DNA from 3 places in the Kitasatospora sp. NPDC059160 genome. Region 1 is predicted to be linked to each of the others. Evidence: riboswitches for the same ligand, from Rfam matches in the RefSeq annotation. Region 1 holds a riboswitch; each other region holds the start of a gene.
The links. A riboswitch is a leader RNA that binds a small molecule or an ion and turns the genes downstream of it on or off. The one in region 1 is predicted to bind S-adenosylmethionine.

Region 1 (5,507 bases):
CTCCGCGGCCTCGGCACCCGGACGGGCCACCAGCTCGACCTGGTCCACCGCGTTGCACCAGCGGCAGCGCACGGACTCCACGGTCTCGCTGTGCACCTCGGTCTCCTCGACCCGGGATTCGCCGGCCAGGTCGAAGTGCAGGAACTCGGTGACCCGCGCGGAGCGGGTCACGTCGAAGCGGGTGAGGTTGCCGCACAGCGTGCAGCGCCAGCGCGTCTCGGCGGTCGGAGCGGGGACGGTCATCGGGGGTCCTCTCGGCTGGTCCCTGGGCGGGCCGGGCGCTCCCCCGGAGCCCCGGCGTCGGCGGCGGGAGGCGGGAATGCCCGCCCCAAGCCTATTGCCTGGGGCAACCACGAGGACCACCGGTCAGCTGAGATGACCGGAGTCCGTCCCGCCCCGCCGGACGGACCAGTAGTCCACCTGCCGTAAACCGCCGTGTCACCTGCCACGCCCGGAGGGATGCTTGGCCGCATGGCGCTCACGGCCCCCGACCACACCGACGCGCGGGACGGCCGCCCGGCGCTGCCCGCCCCGGCGGTCACCTACGCCCTGATCGCGGTCAACACCCTGGTCTTCCTGCTCGGCCCGGCCGCCGGCCTCAACCCCCTGTACGGCACCGGCCAGGCCCGGATCTGCGCCGAGCAGCGGTACGAGCAGCGCTGGGGCGCCGTCCCCGCCGAACTGCTGACCGGCCACCCGCTGACCGCCGGACAACTGGCCGAGGCCCCCGACCCGGTCCCCGGCTGCCCCGCCGCCCCCACCCCGGGCAAGCACCCGGCGGTGTCCGCCCTCACCGGCCTCTTCCTGCACGCCGGCTGGCTGCACCTGCTGGGCAACCTGCTCTTCCTGCACGTCTTCGGCCCGACCGTCGAACGCCGGGTCGGCCGGGCCAGGTACCTCCTCTTCTACCTGGCCGCCGGCTGCACCGCCTCGTACGGCTTCGCGCTCGCCGAGGCGCACTCGCCCGACTCCACCCGGGTCCTGATCGGCGCCTCGGGCGCGATCTCCGCCGTGCTCGGCGCCTACCTGCGCTTCCACCCGCGGGCCCGGGTGACCACCCTCGTCCCGCTGCTCCTCTTCCTCCCGCTGCGCTTCCCGGCCTGGCTGGTGCTCGGCCTCTGGTTCGCCCTGCAGTGGTGGTCGGTGCACTCGGCCGGGCCCGGAGTGGCCTACCTGGTGCACGTGATCGGCTTCTCGGCGGGCTTCCTGTACGCCTGCACGGTGGTCGGCCACCCCCCGAGACGCCCCGGCTGAGGCCCGATACGCTGGCCGCACCCCATCAAGGAGCCCGAACTGTGATCACCGCCATCGTCCTGATCAAGACCAGTGTCGACCGCATCCCTGAGATCGCCGAGGCCATCGCCGCGATCGAGGGCGTCAGCGAGGTGTACTCGGTGACCGGCGGGTACGACCTGGTGGCGATGGTCCGGGTGCGCCGCCACGACGACCTGGCCGAGGTCATCCCAGGCCGGCTCAACAAGGTCCCGGGCGTGGCCCACACCGAGACCCAGATCGCCTTCCGCACCTACTCCCAGCACGACCTGGAAGCGGCCTTCGCCCTCGGCCTGGACGAGTAGGACTCAGCTCGCGCGACGCGTGTCGGCGACGCAACGGCCGCCCTCGTTGCGGTAGTTCCACGCCGCGCCGTCCGAGACCAGCTCGCGGACCGCGGCCAGGAAGCGCTCGACGTGCTCGTCCGGCGTGCCGGCGCCGAAGCTCACCCGGATCGCGTTCAGGCTGCGCTCACCGGGCAGCGAGGGCTCGGGCGCCCCGCACTCGGAGGGCGCCACGTCCTCGTCCCCGAGCAGGGTGCGCACCAGCGGGTGGGCGCAGAACAGCCCGTCGCGCACGCCGATGCCGTACTCGGCGGACAGCGCGGCCGAGAAGTGCGAGCTGTTCCAGCCCTGGACGACGAAGGACAGCACGCCCACCCGGGCCGAGCCGGCCCCGAACAGGTTCAGCACCCGGACCTCGGGGATCTCCGCCAGCCCCGCCGTCAGCCGCTCGACCAGCTCCCGCTCCCGGGCCTCCAGCGCGTCGAAGCCGGCCTCGGTGAGCGCCCGACAGGCCGAGGCGATCGCGTAGGCGCCGATGACGTTGGGCGAGCCGGCCTCGTGCCGGGCCGGGCCGGTGTGCCACTGCACCGCCACCGAGCCGTCCAGCTCCCGGGCCACCGTCCGGGTCGCCCCGCCGCCGGCCAGGTAGGGCTCGGCCGCGTCCAGCCAGTCGGAGCGCCCGGCCAGCACCCCGGCGCCGAACGGCGCGTACAGCTTGTGGCCGGAGAAGGCGATCCAGTCGACGCCCAGTTCGCGCACCGAGACCCGGTGGTGCGGGGCCAGCTGGGCGGCGTCCAGCACCACCCGGGCGCCGTACCGGTGCGCGGTCCCGGTCAGTTCGGCGACCGGCCACAGCTCGCCGGTCACGTTGGAGGCGCCGGTGACGCACAGCAGCTTCGGGCCCTCCGGCGCCGCGGCCAGCGCCTCCTCCAGCGCGGCCACCGCCTCGGCCCGCGAGCGCGGCGCCCGCAGGTAGCAGACCTCCAGCCCGGCGTGCGCCCACGGCAGCAGCGAGGCGTGGTGCTCGGTCTCGAAGGCGAACACCCGGGTGCCGGCCGGGACGGCGGCGGCCAGCAGGTTGAGCGAGTCGGTGGTGGCGCGGGTGAAGACCACCTGGTCGCCCTCGCGCAGGTCGAGGAACTCGGCGACGGTCCGGCGGCTCTGCTCGAACAGGTCGGTGGACAGCTGGGAGAGGTAGCCGGCGCCGCGGTGCACGCTGCCGTAGTAGGGGGCGTAGGCGGCGACGTCGTCCCACACCCGCTGGAGGGCCGGCGCGCTGGCCGCGTAGTCGAGAGCCGCGTAGCCGACCTTCTCACCGCTGACGAGCGGGACCTCGACGTCGTGGCCGAGGACGGCGAGCGGGGCGGTGGTTCCGAGGGAGAGGGACATGAGGATGCACTCCTTCACGGGTAAGGGACCCCGGGAGTGCTGATCGTCCGGTGTCCGCGCTTGTCGCGCGGACGGCTTGCCCGGCGACCCGGTCCTCACCCAGGGCACCCCGCCACGGACGGAGGGTTGCCGGACAGCGAGCTGGGGCTTCGCGCTGTCACTCATGACCTGGCGAAGACTCTAGGTCGGGTACGTCGGAGGGTCAAACAGGCATCCACCATCCGGACAGCCTCCTCCGCGCGCCCCTCCGGCTCGGGGCGGGCGGCCGGAGGGCCCGTGCCGACGCGTCGACACGGGCCCTCAACTACCCGCTCAGATCCGGCTGGTGGCCTCGGACCAGCGCCGCAGCAGGTCCTGCGCCCGGCCGGAGTCGATCGCCTCGGCCGCCCGCACCATGCCCGCCGCGAGCTGCTCCGCCAGCGGGGCGTCGCCCAGCTCCAGCGCGACCAGCGCCGCCGCCGTGTTCAGCAGGACGGCGTCCCGCACCGGCCCGCGCTCCCCGGCCAGCAGTCGGCGCGCGACCTCGGCGTTGTACGCGGCGTCGGCCCCGCGCAGCGCCTCGATGCCGACCAGCTCGATGCCGACGTCCCGCGGGTCGAACGTGGTCTCGGTGACCACGCCGTCGCGCACCACCCAGACCCGCGAGGTGGTGGTGATGGTCAGCTCGTCCAACCCGTCGTCGCCGCGGAACACCAGCGCGGTCGCCCCGCGCCGGGCGAGCACCCCGGCGATCAGCCCGGCCAGCCGGGTGTCGAAGCAGCCGATGGCGTGCGAGGTGACCTTCGCCGGGTTGGTCAGCGGGCCGAGGATGTTGAAGGCGGTGGGCACCCCGAGGTCGCGCCGCGCGGTGGCGGCGTGCCGCATCGAGGGGTGGAACTTCGCCGCGAAGCAGAAGGTGAGCCCGACCTCCTCGGCCACCTGGGCCACCCGCCGGGAGGAGAGGTCGAGTGCCACCCCGAGCTTCTCCAGCACGTCCGAGGAGCCGCTGGACGAGGAGGCCGCCCGGTTGCCGTGCTTGACCACCTTGGCCCCGGCCGCCGCGGCGACGATCGCCGACATGGTCGAGATGTTGACGGTCTTCGCCCGGTCCCCGCCCGTGCCGACGATGTCGACCGCCGGGCCGGGGATGTCCAGCGGCTCGGCGTGGTCGTACATCGCGTCCACCAGGCCGGCGATCTCGTCGACCGTCTCGCCCTTGGCCCGCAGCGCCACCATGAACCCGGCCACCTGGACGGGGGACGCCTCGCCGCTCATGATCCGGTCCATCGCCCACGCGGTGGACGAGCGGTCGAGGTCCTCCCCCTTCAACAGAGCCGCCAGGATGTCCGGCCAGGTGCGGACCACCTGCGCGGGGTCGGTACCACCGTTCGCAGGGTTCACGTTCACCATGGCTGACTCCAGCTGTAGTCGGTTCCCCCGCGCCGGGGGGACGTCCGTACGGATGGAGCCAGCCTATCGAGCGGCGGGGTGCCGACGGCGCCCCCTTCTCCAGGACTGAGACGGCACCGCTCAGCGCGTGGCCGGGGCCCGCTTGGCCAGCCGGGCCCGCAGCAGGGTGGCGACCGCCTCGGCCAGCGCCACCGGCTCGACCGGGTGGGAGATCGCGGCATCGGCCCGGCTCCAGGCGGCGAGCCAGGAGTCCTGCGGCCGGCCGATCAGCACCAGCACCGGCGGGCACCCGTAGATCTCGTCCTTGAGCTGGCGCCCGAGGCCGAGGCCGCCGGCCGGCACCGCCTCGCCGTCCAGCACGCACAGGTCGACGCCGCCCTTCTCCAGCGCCTTGATCACCGCGGGGGTGGTCGCGCATTCGAGGTAGGACAGCTCCGGAAGATCCTCGGCGGGGCGACGGCCGAGCGCCGTCAGCACCTGCTCGCGGGTGTTGCGGTCGTCGCTGTAGACGAGGACGGTGAGCGTCTCGTCGGTCGTGTACGCCATGGACCCTGCTCCCTCAAGTGTGATCCGGACCACGTTCACCTGATCCGGATGCTACTCCCGTTTCCCCCGTCGCCGGTCCCCCTCGCGCACGTTCCCCCTCAAGCCGCCGCGCCCGTGACTCACCCGCTCGGAGGACGGCCCGTCACCCGGACCCGCCCGGTCCACCCGGACGGCGGATGCGGCGCCCCGCCCCCCTACGGCAGGACACTGGGCCGACCGTGCAACGACGCGCCGGGCAACGGGGTCGCGGGCTCCTCCGAGGAACCGTCAGAAAAGGGACACGCCGCTGCTCAGCCCTCGTCCGGACCCTCCGTCGGCCTTCAAGCGGGCATACCGCACGCACCGGACACTCCGAGGGACACCCCCCGACGTGAAGACGGAATAAGGGACCGACATAATGTCCGTCGTGGCGACAGCAACAGCAACAGAAACCGGGCACGCGCACGGATCGGTCAATCGACCGAACATGGTCAGCGTCGGAACGATCGTCTGGCTCAGTTCCGAGCTGATGTTCTTCGCGGCCCTCTTCGCGATGTACTTCACGCTCCGCTCCGTCAAGGGAGCCGAGTTCTGGGCCGAGAAGGCGCACGCCCTCAACGTGACGTTCTCCTCGATCAACACCACGAT
Region 2 (5,507 bases), on a different contig from region 1:
CTTGAGGCGGTGGGAGCGGTCGAGGCGTTCCAGGGCGGTGCGGTAGATGGTGGCGGCCATCCGGCCGAGGGCCTGGCCGTCCTGGTGGCGGTGGTGCCGCACGCCGACGTCGACCTGGGCCAGCGCGTCGAGGCCGACCTGGTCCAGGGCGTCGACCAGGAGGCCGAGTTCGACGCCGTAGCCGGTGGGGAAGGGCAGCCGTTCGAGCAGTGAGCGGCGGGCCGCGTACTCGCCGCCGAGGGGCTGGACGAAGCCGGCGAGTTCCGGCCAGTGGAGGTTGAGCAGGGGGCGGGCGACGAGTTCGGTGACCCGGCCGCCGCCGGCCGGGACGATCGCGCCGCTTTCGGTCTCGAGCGGGCGGTCGTACATGGCCTTGACCAGGTGGATGTCGGGGTCGGTGAGCAGCGGGCCGACGATGCCGGAGACGAAGGCCGGGTCGAACTCGCGCAGGTCGGCGTCGATGAAGCAGACGATGTCGCCGTGGGTGACCAGCAGGGAGCGCCAGAGCACCTCGCCCTTGCCGGGGACGGCGGGCAGCCGGGGGAGGATCCGGTCGCGGTGTTCCACCCGGGCGCCGGCCTCGGCGGCGAAGGCGGCGGTGGCGTCGGTGGAGCCGGAGTCGACCACGACGAGTTCGTCGACGAGCGGGATCCGGTCCATGAGCTCGCGCCGGACGGTGCGGACGATGTCGCCGACGGTGGCCTCCTCGTCGAGGGCGGGGAGGACGACGCTGACCGTCCGGCCGGTGCGCCGTTTGGCGGCGAGGAGGGCGTCGACCGGCCGCTCGGCCGCGCTCCACGAGCGGCGGCGGAGCCAGGACGCCGCCTGTGGGAGGAGGGCGTGGGTCGGTTCGGCGGGCACGGTGACTCTCCTCGGCGGGATCGGGTGGGACGGGTCATCTCGCTTGGCGGACGGTCCCGTTCAGGGTTGGCGCCTTCGGATACAGTCTTCGTACAGCGGTCGGACCTTTGCACGCCGGGGTCGCCGCTGCGCACCACCACAATTTCACAAGCTCATCCAGAGGGACTGAGGGAACGGCCCGTTGACGTCCCGGCAACCTTCTCGCTCGGCTGTCGTTGACAGGCCCCGGCGGGACAGGTGCCAATTCCGGCCTGTGGCGCGACCGCGCCGCGGGGAAGATGAGGAGAGAGGCCTCCGCCATCATGGCTATCGACATCGCCGCACCTGTTTCCGTCGACCTCGGCCCCGCCGCCGCCCTGTCCTGTCGGGAGTGCGGAACCCGCTTCCCGCTCGGCCCCAGCTTCGCCTGTGTGGAGTGCTTCGGGCCGCTGGAGATCGCCTACGAGTTCGGCGGCGAGCGCGCCGAGGAGCTGCGCAGGCGGATCGAGTCCGGCCCCGCGTCCATCTGGCGGTACGCGCCGCTGCTGCCGGTGCCGGCCGACGTCGCCTCGAAGCCCAACCTGAACCCCGGCTGGACCCCGCTGGTGAAGGCGGACAACCTGGGCCGGGAGCTCGGGTTCACCGCGCAGCTGCACGTCAAGGACGACTCGGGCAACCCGACGCACTCGTTCAAGGACCGGGTGGTGGCCTGCGCGATCGAGGCGGCCCGGGCGTTCGGCTACACCACGCTGTCCTGCTCGTCGACCGGCAACCTGGCCGGTGCGGTGGGTGCGGCGGCGGCCCGGGCCGGGTTCCGCTCCTGCGTGTTCATCCCGCACGACCTGGAGCAGGGCAAGGTCGTGATGGCCGGGGTGTACGGCGGTGAGCTGGTCGGCATCGAGGGCAACTACGACGACGTGAACCGGTTCTGCTCGGAGCTGATCGGGGACCCGGCCGGCGAGGGCTGGGGCTTCGTCAACGTCAATCTGCGGCCGTACTACGGCGAGGGCTCCAAGACGCTGGCGTACGAGATCTGCGAGCAGCTCGGCTGGCGGCTGCCGGAGCAGATCGTCATCCCGATCGCCTCGGGCTCGCAGCTGACGAAGATCGACAAGGGTCTGCAGGAGCTGATCAAGCTGGGCCTGGTGGAGGACCGGCCGTACCGGATCTTCGGCGCCCAGGCGGAGGGCTGCTCGCCGGTGTCGGCGGCGTTCAAGGCCGGCCGGGACGTGATCAGGCCGGTGAAGCCGGACACCATCGCCAAGTCGCTGGCGATCGGCAACCCGGCGGACGGCCCGTACGTGCTGGACATCGCCCGCCGGACCGGCGGCGCGGTGGAGGACGTCACGGACGCGGAGGTGGTGGCGGCGATCCGGCTGCTGGCCCGGACCGAGGGGATCTTCGCGGAGACCGCGGGCGGGGTGACCGTCGGTGTGCTGAAGAAGCTCGTGGAGACCGGTCAGCTGGACCCGTCCAAGGAGACCGTCGCGATCAACACCGGGGACGGCCTGAAGACGCTGGACGCCGTCTCCGAGGCGGGCATGACCGCCGTCATCCGCCCGACGCTGGACTCCTTCCACGCCGCCGGCCTCGCGTCCGTCTGATCCACCCCCCACCCCGCTAGGAGAGTCATGAGCGCCAACGTCCGCATCCCCACCATCCTGCGCACCTACACCGGCGGTGCGGCCGAGGTGCCCGCCGAGGGGGCCACCCTGGGCGAGGTCATCGCCGACCTGGAGCGCAACCACGCGGGCATCGCGGCCCGGATCCTGGACGACACCGGCAAGCTGCGCCGCTTCGTCAACGTGTACGTGAACGACGACGACGTGCGGTTCGCCGAGGGCCTGGCGACCGGGATCGCGGACGGTGCGAGCGTTTCGATCATTCCGGCGGTGGCCGGCGGCTGCTGAGCCGTTCCCGCTTCCCGGCCGTCCGCGCGTACGGAATTCCGCTCTCCGTACGCGCGGACGGCCGTCGGCATTTCGGTGGGAATATTTTCGGTCCGAGTCGGAGTAGAGTGTGGCTCTGCTGGGAACAGGGCTTCCCCTTCCGGCGGTGGGTGCTTCGCCGGAGCCCGTCCGGGCGCTGAGACCGGCCCGGGGCCCGGGCGGTGAAACATGTCAGGCAGATGTCAGAATTCCTGCAGGCATTTGAGTAATTCGTCCGCTATGTCCGGCGCTAATTGCCGATTTCCTCCCGGTTTGTTCGCTCTTGTCTCTCGACGGGGCTGCGGAATTCCCGGCGGCGGACCCTGTTGCAGAGGGCGTCGATCCGGATACATTCAGCGGCGGTCGACGTAATCAACCGCTCACGGAAGCCGTCCGGCGCCCCCGTGCGGAGGATTGCGGCGTGCACGGCTGCGTCCAGGGGGGGTTCCCCGGGCCGGCCTTCAAACCAGACCCGGGCCCGCGACCTGCTGGCCCGTGAAGGGCCAGCACAGCACTAGGGGAGTTTGGAATGGCTCAGGGCACCGTCAAGTGGTTCAACGCGGAGAAGGGCTACGGCTTCATCGCGGTCGACGGTGGTGCGGACGTCTTCGTCCACTACAGCGCGATCCAGATGGACGGCTACCGCACCCTCGAGGAGGGCCAGCGGGTCGAGTTCGAGATCTCCCAGGGACAGAAGGGCCCGCAGGCGGACATGGTCCGCGCGGCGGTCTGACCTCTTCCGGAACCCAGGAGCTCGGCGCGGCCCACGGCTGGTGACCACTCGCTTCTCGACGGGCCCGTACGACACGCGTCGTACGGGCCCGTTCGCGTTCCCGCGCCGGGCCGTCCGGGGTGCCGGGCGGGGGCGGGCGGAGGTGGGCGGCGGCTCGCGGGTCGGCCGTGGGGCTTGCACTCGACCACCCGGAGTGCTAATCATTGGCGTTAGCACTCACAGTGTGAGAGTGACAGCGGACCGGGTCGGTGAGGCCCCCGGGAGCGGCAGGGGAATGGACCTCCGCACACCAGGGCCGTCCGTCGCGGGCACCCCTTGGTCCGAGCAGTCGACCGTGTCCCGGAGGACCACTTCTGATGGCCAAGATCATCGCCTTTGATGAGGAAGCTCGCCGCGGCCTTGAGCGTGGCATGAACCAGCTCGCCGACGCGGTGAAGGTCACGCTCGGCCCCAAGGGCCGCAACGTCGTGCTGGAGAAGAAGTGGGGCGCCCCCACGATCACCAACGACGGTGTCTCCATCGCCAAGGAGATCGAGCTCGAGGACCCCTACGAGAAGATCGGCGCGGAGCTCGTCAAGGAGGTCGCCAAGAAGACGGACGACGTCGCGGGTGACGGCACCACCACCGCCACCGTGCTCGCCCAGGCCCTGGTTCGCGAGGGTCTGCGCAACGTCGCCGCCGGCGCCAACCCGATGGCCCTCAAGCGCGGTATCGAGAAGGCCGTGGCCGCCGTCTCGGACCAGCTGCTGGCCCAGGCCAAGGACGTGGAGACCAAGGAGCAGATCGCCTCCACCGCCTCCATCTCCGCCGCTGACACCCAGATCGGCGAGCTCATCGCCGAGGCCATGGACAAGGTCGGCAAGGAAGGCGTCATCACCGTCGAGGAGAGCAACACCTTCGGTCTGGAGCTCGAGCTCACCGAGGGCATGCGCTTCGACAAGGGCTACATCTCCGCCTACTTCGCCACCGACCTGGAGCGCATGGAGGCGACGTTCGAGGACCCGTACATCCTCATCGCCAACTCCAAGATCGGCTCGGTCAAGGACCTGCTCCCGCTGCTGGAGAAGGTCATGCAGAGCGGCAAGCCGCTCGTCATCATCGCCGAGGACGTCGAGGGCGAGGCCCTGTCGACCCTGGTCGTGAACAAGATCCGCGGCACCTTCAAGTCCGTCGCCGTCAAGGCCCCGGGCTTCGGCGACCGCCGCAAGGCCATGCTCGGCGACATCGCCATCCTCACCGGTGGCACCGTGATCTCCGAGGAGGTCGGCCTCAAGCTGGAGAACGCCGGCATCGACCTGCTGGGCACCGCCCGCAAGGTGGTCATCACCAAGGACGAGACCACCATCGTCGACGGTGGCGGCGACAGCGACCAGGTCGCCGGCCGCGTGAACCAGATCCGCGCCGAGATCGAGAACAGCGACTCGGACTACGACCGCGAGAAGCTCCAGGAGCGCCTCGCCAAGCTGGCCGGCGGCGTGGCCGTCATCAAGGCCGGCGCGGCCACCGAGGTGGAGCTCAAGGAGCGCAAGCACCGCATCGAGGACGCCGTCCGCAACGCCAAGGCCGCCGTCGAGGAGGGCATCGTCGCCGGTGGTGGCGTCGCGCTGCTGCAGGCCGGTGTCGCCTTCGACAAGCTGGAGCTGGAGGGCGACGAGGCCACCGGTGCCAACATCGTCAAGGTCGCGCTGGAGGCCCCGATCAAGCAGATCGCGACCAACGCCGGCCTGGAGGGTGGCGTCGTGGTGGAGAAGGTGCGCAACCTCCCCGCCGGTCACGGCCTGAACGCCGCCACCAACGAGTACGTCGACCTGGTCGCCGCGGGCATCATCGACCCGGCCAAGGTCACCCGCTCCGCGCTGCAGAACGCCGCGTCCATCGCGGCGCTGTTCCTCACCACCGAGGCCGTCATCGCCGACAAGCCGGAGAAGGCCGCCGCGGCCGCCGGCGGCGGCATGCCGGGCGGTGACATGGACTTCTGATCCTGATCGGACTCCGATCGGATCGGC
Region 3 (5,507 bases), on a different contig from region 1:
GTCGGCGACCCAGAAGCCGGGCTCGGCCACCAGGGACCAGACCCGCTCCAGGGGCGCCTCGATCAGGGTCTCGCGTTCGATCCGGTCCTCGCTCATGAGGGAGCTCCTTCGCTTGCGGACAGTGGATGCAACTCCAGAGTTGCACGTCGCACCGCCGGGTGCAACCCGAGGGTTGCGCCTCGCGAGGGCTCGTCGCGGAGGAGCTCGGCCCTCGCCCTGCCGCGCCCGGCCGGCTACCGCCCGGGGGTGGCCTCCTCGATGGCCGTGAGCAGGCGGGTGTGGACGGCGGTGGCGGCGGCGCGGGTGGCCGGGTCCTGGTCCTTCAACAACGGGGTGATCAGCTCGGCGGCCGCGGCGAGGACCGGCACGGGCACGGTCGCCTCGCGCAGGTGGAGGAGCTGGGAGGCGGCCCGCTCGCCGGGCGTGGCCTGGGTGCGGGCGTCGGGGATGAGGGCGGTGAGGCCCCGGGGGAGCGGCTGAGTGCTGGTCACCCGCCCCATTCTTCCGTGCCCCGACGGCTGCCGGCCCCATGGCCAGCCCCCATGGCCGGTCGGCACGGCCGGTCGGTGGCGGCCGCGCGGGCAGGCCCCGGTCGAGATAACTCCTCGTCGGGCGAAGCGCCCGATGCCATGCTGTGCGAATGTCTGACGCATCGTATGAAGAGAATGTCGCTCCGATACCCGCCACGGAGGCGGCTCCGCCGGAGCCTGCGCAGGAGCCCCGGCTCCGGCCCTGGAAGGCCCCGGCGGTGTTCGCGGCTGCCGGACTCGTGGTCGGCGCCGGCGCCGTCGGACTGGCCTGGGGCCTGTCCGGACTTGGGGACGACGAGCCCTTCACGCTGGTGGGCCAGGCACGGATCAGCACCTCCGACCCCACCAAGTCGGGTACCTGCAACGGTGCCAGGGGCTTGGATGACGTGGACAAGGACGCCCTGGTGACCGTTCGCGACGCGGCGGGCCGGGTGGTGGCGACCGGCACCCTGGGGCAGGGCGAGTACCACGACTCCGCCTGCCGGTTCCCGATCGTGCTGCCCGACGTGCCGGGCGGTTCGGACTCCTACTCGGTGCAGGTGCTCTGGCACCCGAGGACGAAGGTCACGAACGAAGAGGCGCGGACGGGCGGCCTCGTGATCGATCTCAAGTGATCGGTCTGCACTGATCGGCCCCAAGTGACCGGCCCCAACTGACCGGCTCCAACTGATCGGTCCCGACTGATCGATCCGGAGTAGCGGCCACGGCGGGTGACGTCAGTCCTCGAACACCCGCCTCAACTTCCCGAGTGCGGACTCGATCTCCGCCATGTCCGCGGCCGAGAGCTTCGCGACGTAGGCGTCGTGGAGCTCCCGCTCGTACCGGAGTAGGGCCTGCCGGTAGGCCGCGCCGCGGGCCTCCAGGCGGAGGACGTGGACGCGTCCGTCCTGGGGGCTGCGCTGCCGGGAGAGGTAGCCGTCCTCCTCCAGGCGCGCCAGGTGCTGGCTGACGGCGCCCCTGGACACGCCCAGGCGCTCGGCCAGGTCCTTGGGGGTGATGCCCGGGTCGGCCACGATCCGCCCGAGCACGAGGTGCTGTTGGGCGGTGAGCCCGAAGTCGCCGTAGCGGGGCGCGTGCCGTTCCGAGAGGAGCCACAGGTCCGCGAAGAGCCGGTCGATCCGGGTGATGCGGGCGTGCAGGTCGGCGCTGTCGGGTCTTTCTCCGGTGTCCATCGGGCCCGTCAGTCCGTGGTCGGCGGCTGCTCGGCGGCGCGGCTGCGCCTCCTGAGCCCCAGGCGGGACCGGACTGCCCGGACGGCCTCCTTGCCGACGCCCGCCATGCCGATGAGGGCGCAGGTCTCGGCGACCACGAGCGTCCCGCCGAAGGCGGCGGCCTTGGTGCCGGACTCCAGCGGGAGGAAGAGGATGACGAGGACGGCCACGTAGGTCAGGGCGCTCAGGACGAGGAGCGCGATGCCGATCCTGAACCTGAGCGGCTTCTTCGGGGGTGCTGAGGTCGCCGGGGTCGCAGTCATGGAAATAGTTTAGAAATCTAAATCATCCGTGGTCAAGGACCCCGGCGGCTCCGGGTCGAGGGGCGGTCGGGAAAGGGTTTGGCGGGGCGGCCGGGAAATCTTGTATGGTTCTTCGCGAATCATCCAGAGGGGTGGAGGGACCGGCCCTACGAAGCCCCGGCAACTCCCCGTTCGATCCGGCGTCCGAAGTACGCGCCGTGCCGTCCGGGGTCAGTGCCAACTCCGGCCTGTCGCCAACGTGGCGCGGGGAAGATGAGGAGACACGGTGCTCTCAGTGCTGTCCTTCGCCCGGGCGCTTCCCGCCCCGGCCCTTTCGCGTACCCGTTTCGTGCTCGGCGCAGGCGATCTGCTGTTCCCGCAGGCCTGTTTCCGCTGACCACCCCGCTCCCACCCCACCGGAGCGCCCGTGAGCCGTACCCACCCGTCGCTCACGGGATCTGAGACTGGAGTACCCGTCCATGGAGAACACGAGCGGCGTCGGCGTGCTCGACAAGATCACCTCGATCCTCGGCACCCTGGAGGCCGGTCCGGCCACCTTGGCCGGGCTGGTCGACGCCACCGGGCTGGCCCGGCCGACCGCCCACCGGATCGCCGTCGCACTGGAGCACCACCGGCTGCTCGGCCGGGACCTCCAGGGCCGGTTCGTCCTCGGCCCGCGGCTCGCCGAGCTCTCGGCGGCGGCCGGTGAGGACCGCCTGCTGGCCGCGGCGGGCACGGTCCTCACCCACCTGCGCGACGTCACCGGCGAGACCGCCCAGCTGTACCGTCGGCAGGGCGAGGTCCGGATCTGCGTGGCGGCCGCCGAACGCCTCTTCGGCCTGCGGGACACCGTGCCGGTGGGCCTCGCGCTGCCGATGAAGGTCGGGTCCGCCGCCCAGGTCCTGCTGGCCTGGGAGGAGCCCGAGCGGCTCCACCGCGGACTCCAGGGCGCCCGGTTCACCGCCACCGCGCTGAGCGGGGTGCGGCGCCGGGGGTGGGCCCAGTCGATCGGCGAGCGCGAGCCCGGCGTGGCCTCCGTCTCCGCGCCCGTGCGGGGCCCGGCCGGCCGGGTGGTGGCCGCCGTTTCCGTCTCGGGGCCGATCGAACGGCTCAGCCGGCACCCGGGGGCCCGCCTCTCCCAGGCCGTCATCGAGGCGGCGGGCCACCTCACGGACGCACTGAACAGGCCCTGACCGGGCGGTCGGCTGACGTGGGGTGACCGGCCCGGGGCCCGGCCCGGACCGGACCCGAGCGCTCGGGTCCGGGCGGCCGCCGGCGCGGAGCTCCTCCGCGCCGGCAGCCGCCGGTCGGGTCAGCGCCGCAGGTGCTGCACGGCGCGCGGGTCGGCGGCGGGCGCCCCGGTGCGCACCGCCCCGGTGGTCGGTGCGGCCGCACCCGGGCTGCGCAGGGTGTCCGGCCGGAAGCGGCCGCTGTACACGTCGGTGGAGTTCAGCGGGGCGCCGCTGTTGGCGGTCACCAGCACCGGGCGGATCCGGTGGCCGTCGGTGATCAGGGCCTGGTAGTCGCCGAGGAAGTGGCCCCCGGCGTACGGCGCCTGGAGCCAGTCGAAGACCGGCGAGATCTGCCGCTCGACCGGACTGTTCTCGCCGCCGCGCGGGAAGCTGAGCAGCCAGGCGGCGGTGGGCAGCGTGGTGGTGTCGTCCGGGGTGAGGTAGCGCAGGTCGTAGTAGCTGACGGCGACGGTGCCGTCGGCCGTCACGGTGATCGACGGGGTGAACGCCGGCGCTCCCGGGGCCTGGTTGAGCCGGGTCGGGCCGCTCCAGGTCCGGCCGCCGTCGGTGGAGTGCACCAGCTGGATCGCGTCGTACCTGCCGCCGGTGGACTCCGAGCCCTCATAGGCGAGGTACAGCTCGCCGGTCTGCGGGTCGATCGCCACGCTGGGCAGTCCGGCGCCGGCCCGGAGGGACTTGGTGGCGTCGGTGGGCGCGTTCGGGTGGACCTCGGGGACGGAGGTGTCGGCGGCGACCCGGACCGGCGGGCTCCAGGTGCGGCCCTGGTCGGTGGAGCTGACCATGCCGAAGTGCACGTCGCTGACGGTCGTGGCGGTCGCGTCGGTGAAGGTGATCCAGTCGAAGAAGTCGTACAGCGTGTCGGTGCGCGGGTCGACCACGATCTGGTTGCCGATGGTCTGGGTGTTCGGCGTCGTGGCCGTGGTCACGAAGGGCTTCGCCGGGGACCAGGTCCGGCCGTGGTCCCGGGTGACGGACAGGTAGCCCGGCCCGTCGAAGACCGGGGTCGGGCCGGTGGTCTGGTCCACCCGGTCCCAGACCTGGTAGGCCACGCCCGGGTGCACCGGGTCGGCGGTGACGGCGTTCTTGTCGTCGGTGATCGCCGGGTCGTCGTCGCCGATCAGTTCGGTGACGTGCTGCCAGCTGCGCCCGCCGTCGGTGGAGGTGGCTGCGGCCACCGCGCTGCGGGGCGTGGTGGCGTCGAAGACCAGGGCGCTGGCGTACGCGGTGCCGTCGGGGCCGAAGCTCACCCAGCCGTCGGAGGCCCGCTGGTAGGCCAGCCCGCCCGGCGCGCAGTGGGTGAAGGGCAGCGCCGTCTGGGTGAAGTGCACGCCGTCCGTGGTGTAGCTGGAGCTCAGGCCCCGGGCACCGCCGTTGGACCAGCGGTCCTGCTGGTAGACGGTGATGGTGTTCGCCGGGTCGAGCGGGTTGGCGGCGGCGTACGGTTCGTCCTCCGCGCCCGGGTAGTTGGTGCCGTCGCCGTCCGCGCCGAGGTCGCAGGAGGCGTACGGATCGCCGGGTGAGATCACGGCGAGCGGTGCGCCGGGCGAGGTGTCGGGCGGGTTCGTACCGTCCGCGGTCGCGCCGGCCGGGGTGCCGGCGGCGACGGCGGCGAGGAGGAGCGCCGCGGCCGCGGTGGCGAGCGGTGCTCTGGTGCGGAACTGCATGGAGACCCCCATGGTCGTCGGCGGTACGTGCCTGGTGTCCTGGGTGGTGCCGCGCTGTGCCCTGCTCCGGTGCCGAACGGGAGTCGGCGCCCGGTCGGCCGTGCGTGTCGCCCGGCCGGTCGGCCGCGATGCCCGGTCGGCCGCGCGAGTCTAACCAGCCGGAGGGGGCGCGCCAACGGTCCGCGCGCGCTCCCTTACCAAGTCCGCACCATCGGCCGCTGTCCCCGCGCTGACCTGCGGTTATCCGTGCGCACCCCGGCCGCTGCCCGGGCGGTCGACCTTCCGGGCGCCCGTCGCGCGGATATTCGGTTTCCCGTGTCGTACCCCCGTTCTAGGGTGCTCCCGAACCGACCTGAGAGAGAGTCCGTTGAGCCGAACCTTTCGCGTCGACCTGCGCGGCATCGTCGACCTCCTGAGCCACCACCTCTACACCAGCCCGCAGGTGTACGTGCGCGAGCTGCTGCAGAACGCGGTGGACGCGATCACGGCCCGGCACCCGGGCGACGCCGCCGCGGCGGCGCGGGAGGCCCGGATCGCGATCGCCTCCAGCGACGCCAACGGCGACGGCTCGCTGACCATCAGCGACAACGGCATCGGCCTCACCGAG

Region 2: another riboswitch for S-adenosylmethionine. It lies ahead of thrC (threonine synthase); the one in region 1 lies ahead of ACFXOZ_RS28155 (aminotransferase class V-fold PLP-dependent enzyme).
Region 3: another riboswitch for S-adenosylmethionine. It lies ahead of ACFXOZ_RS01480 (IclR family transcriptional regulator); the one in region 1 lies ahead of ACFXOZ_RS28155 (aminotransferase class V-fold PLP-dependent enzyme).

What each region holds. Positions count from the first base shown of each region.
Region 1 is NZ_JBHZCN010000074.1:4,755-10,261, reverse strand. Features, by position in the region: gene ACFXOZ_RS28170 (hypothetical protein) at 1-243, opposite strand, end outside; gene ACFXOZ_RS28165 (rhomboid family intramembrane serine protease) at 472-1,254, shown strand; gene ACFXOZ_RS28160 (Lrp/AsnC ligand binding domain-containing protein) at 1,296-1,577, shown strand; gene ACFXOZ_RS28155 (aminotransferase class V-fold PLP-dependent enzyme) at 1,581-2,945, opposite strand; SAM riboswitch class IV at 2,997-3,114, opposite strand; gene trpD (anthranilate phosphoribosyltransferase) at 3,258-4,334, opposite strand; gene ACFXOZ_RS28145 (hypothetical protein) at 4,455-4,880, opposite strand; gene ACFXOZ_RS28140 (heme-copper oxidase subunit III) at 5,278-5,507, shown strand, end outside.
Region 2 is NZ_JBHZCN010000084.1:2,686-8,192, forward strand. Features, by position in the region: gene ACFXOZ_RS30235 (glucosyl-3-phosphoglycerate synthase) at 1-861, opposite strand, end outside; SAM riboswitch class I at 1,011-1,146, shown strand; gene thrC (threonine synthase) at 1,164-2,444, shown strand; gene ACFXOZ_RS30245 (MoaD/ThiS family protein) at 2,472-2,750, shown strand; gene ACFXOZ_RS30250 (cold-shock protein) at 3,298-3,501, shown strand; gene groL (chaperonin GroEL) at 3,858-5,480, shown strand.
Region 3 is NZ_JBHZCN010000002.1:98,989-104,495, forward strand. Features, by position in the region: gene ACFXOZ_RS01455 (SRPBCC domain-containing protein) at 1-96, opposite strand, end outside; gene ACFXOZ_RS01460 (hypothetical protein) at 234-491, opposite strand; gene ACFXOZ_RS01465 (hypothetical protein) at 749-1,144, shown strand; gene ACFXOZ_RS01470 (MarR family winged helix-turn-helix transcriptional regulator) at 1,247-1,702, opposite strand; gene ACFXOZ_RS01475 (transporter suffix domain-containing protein) at 1,711-2,004, opposite strand; SAM riboswitch class I at 2,121-2,263, shown strand; gene ACFXOZ_RS01480 (IclR family transcriptional regulator) at 2,463-3,176, shown strand; gene ACFXOZ_RS01485 (neuraminidase (sialidase)) at 3,296-4,900, opposite strand; gene ACFXOZ_RS01490 (HSP90 family protein) at 5,268-5,507, shown strand, end outside.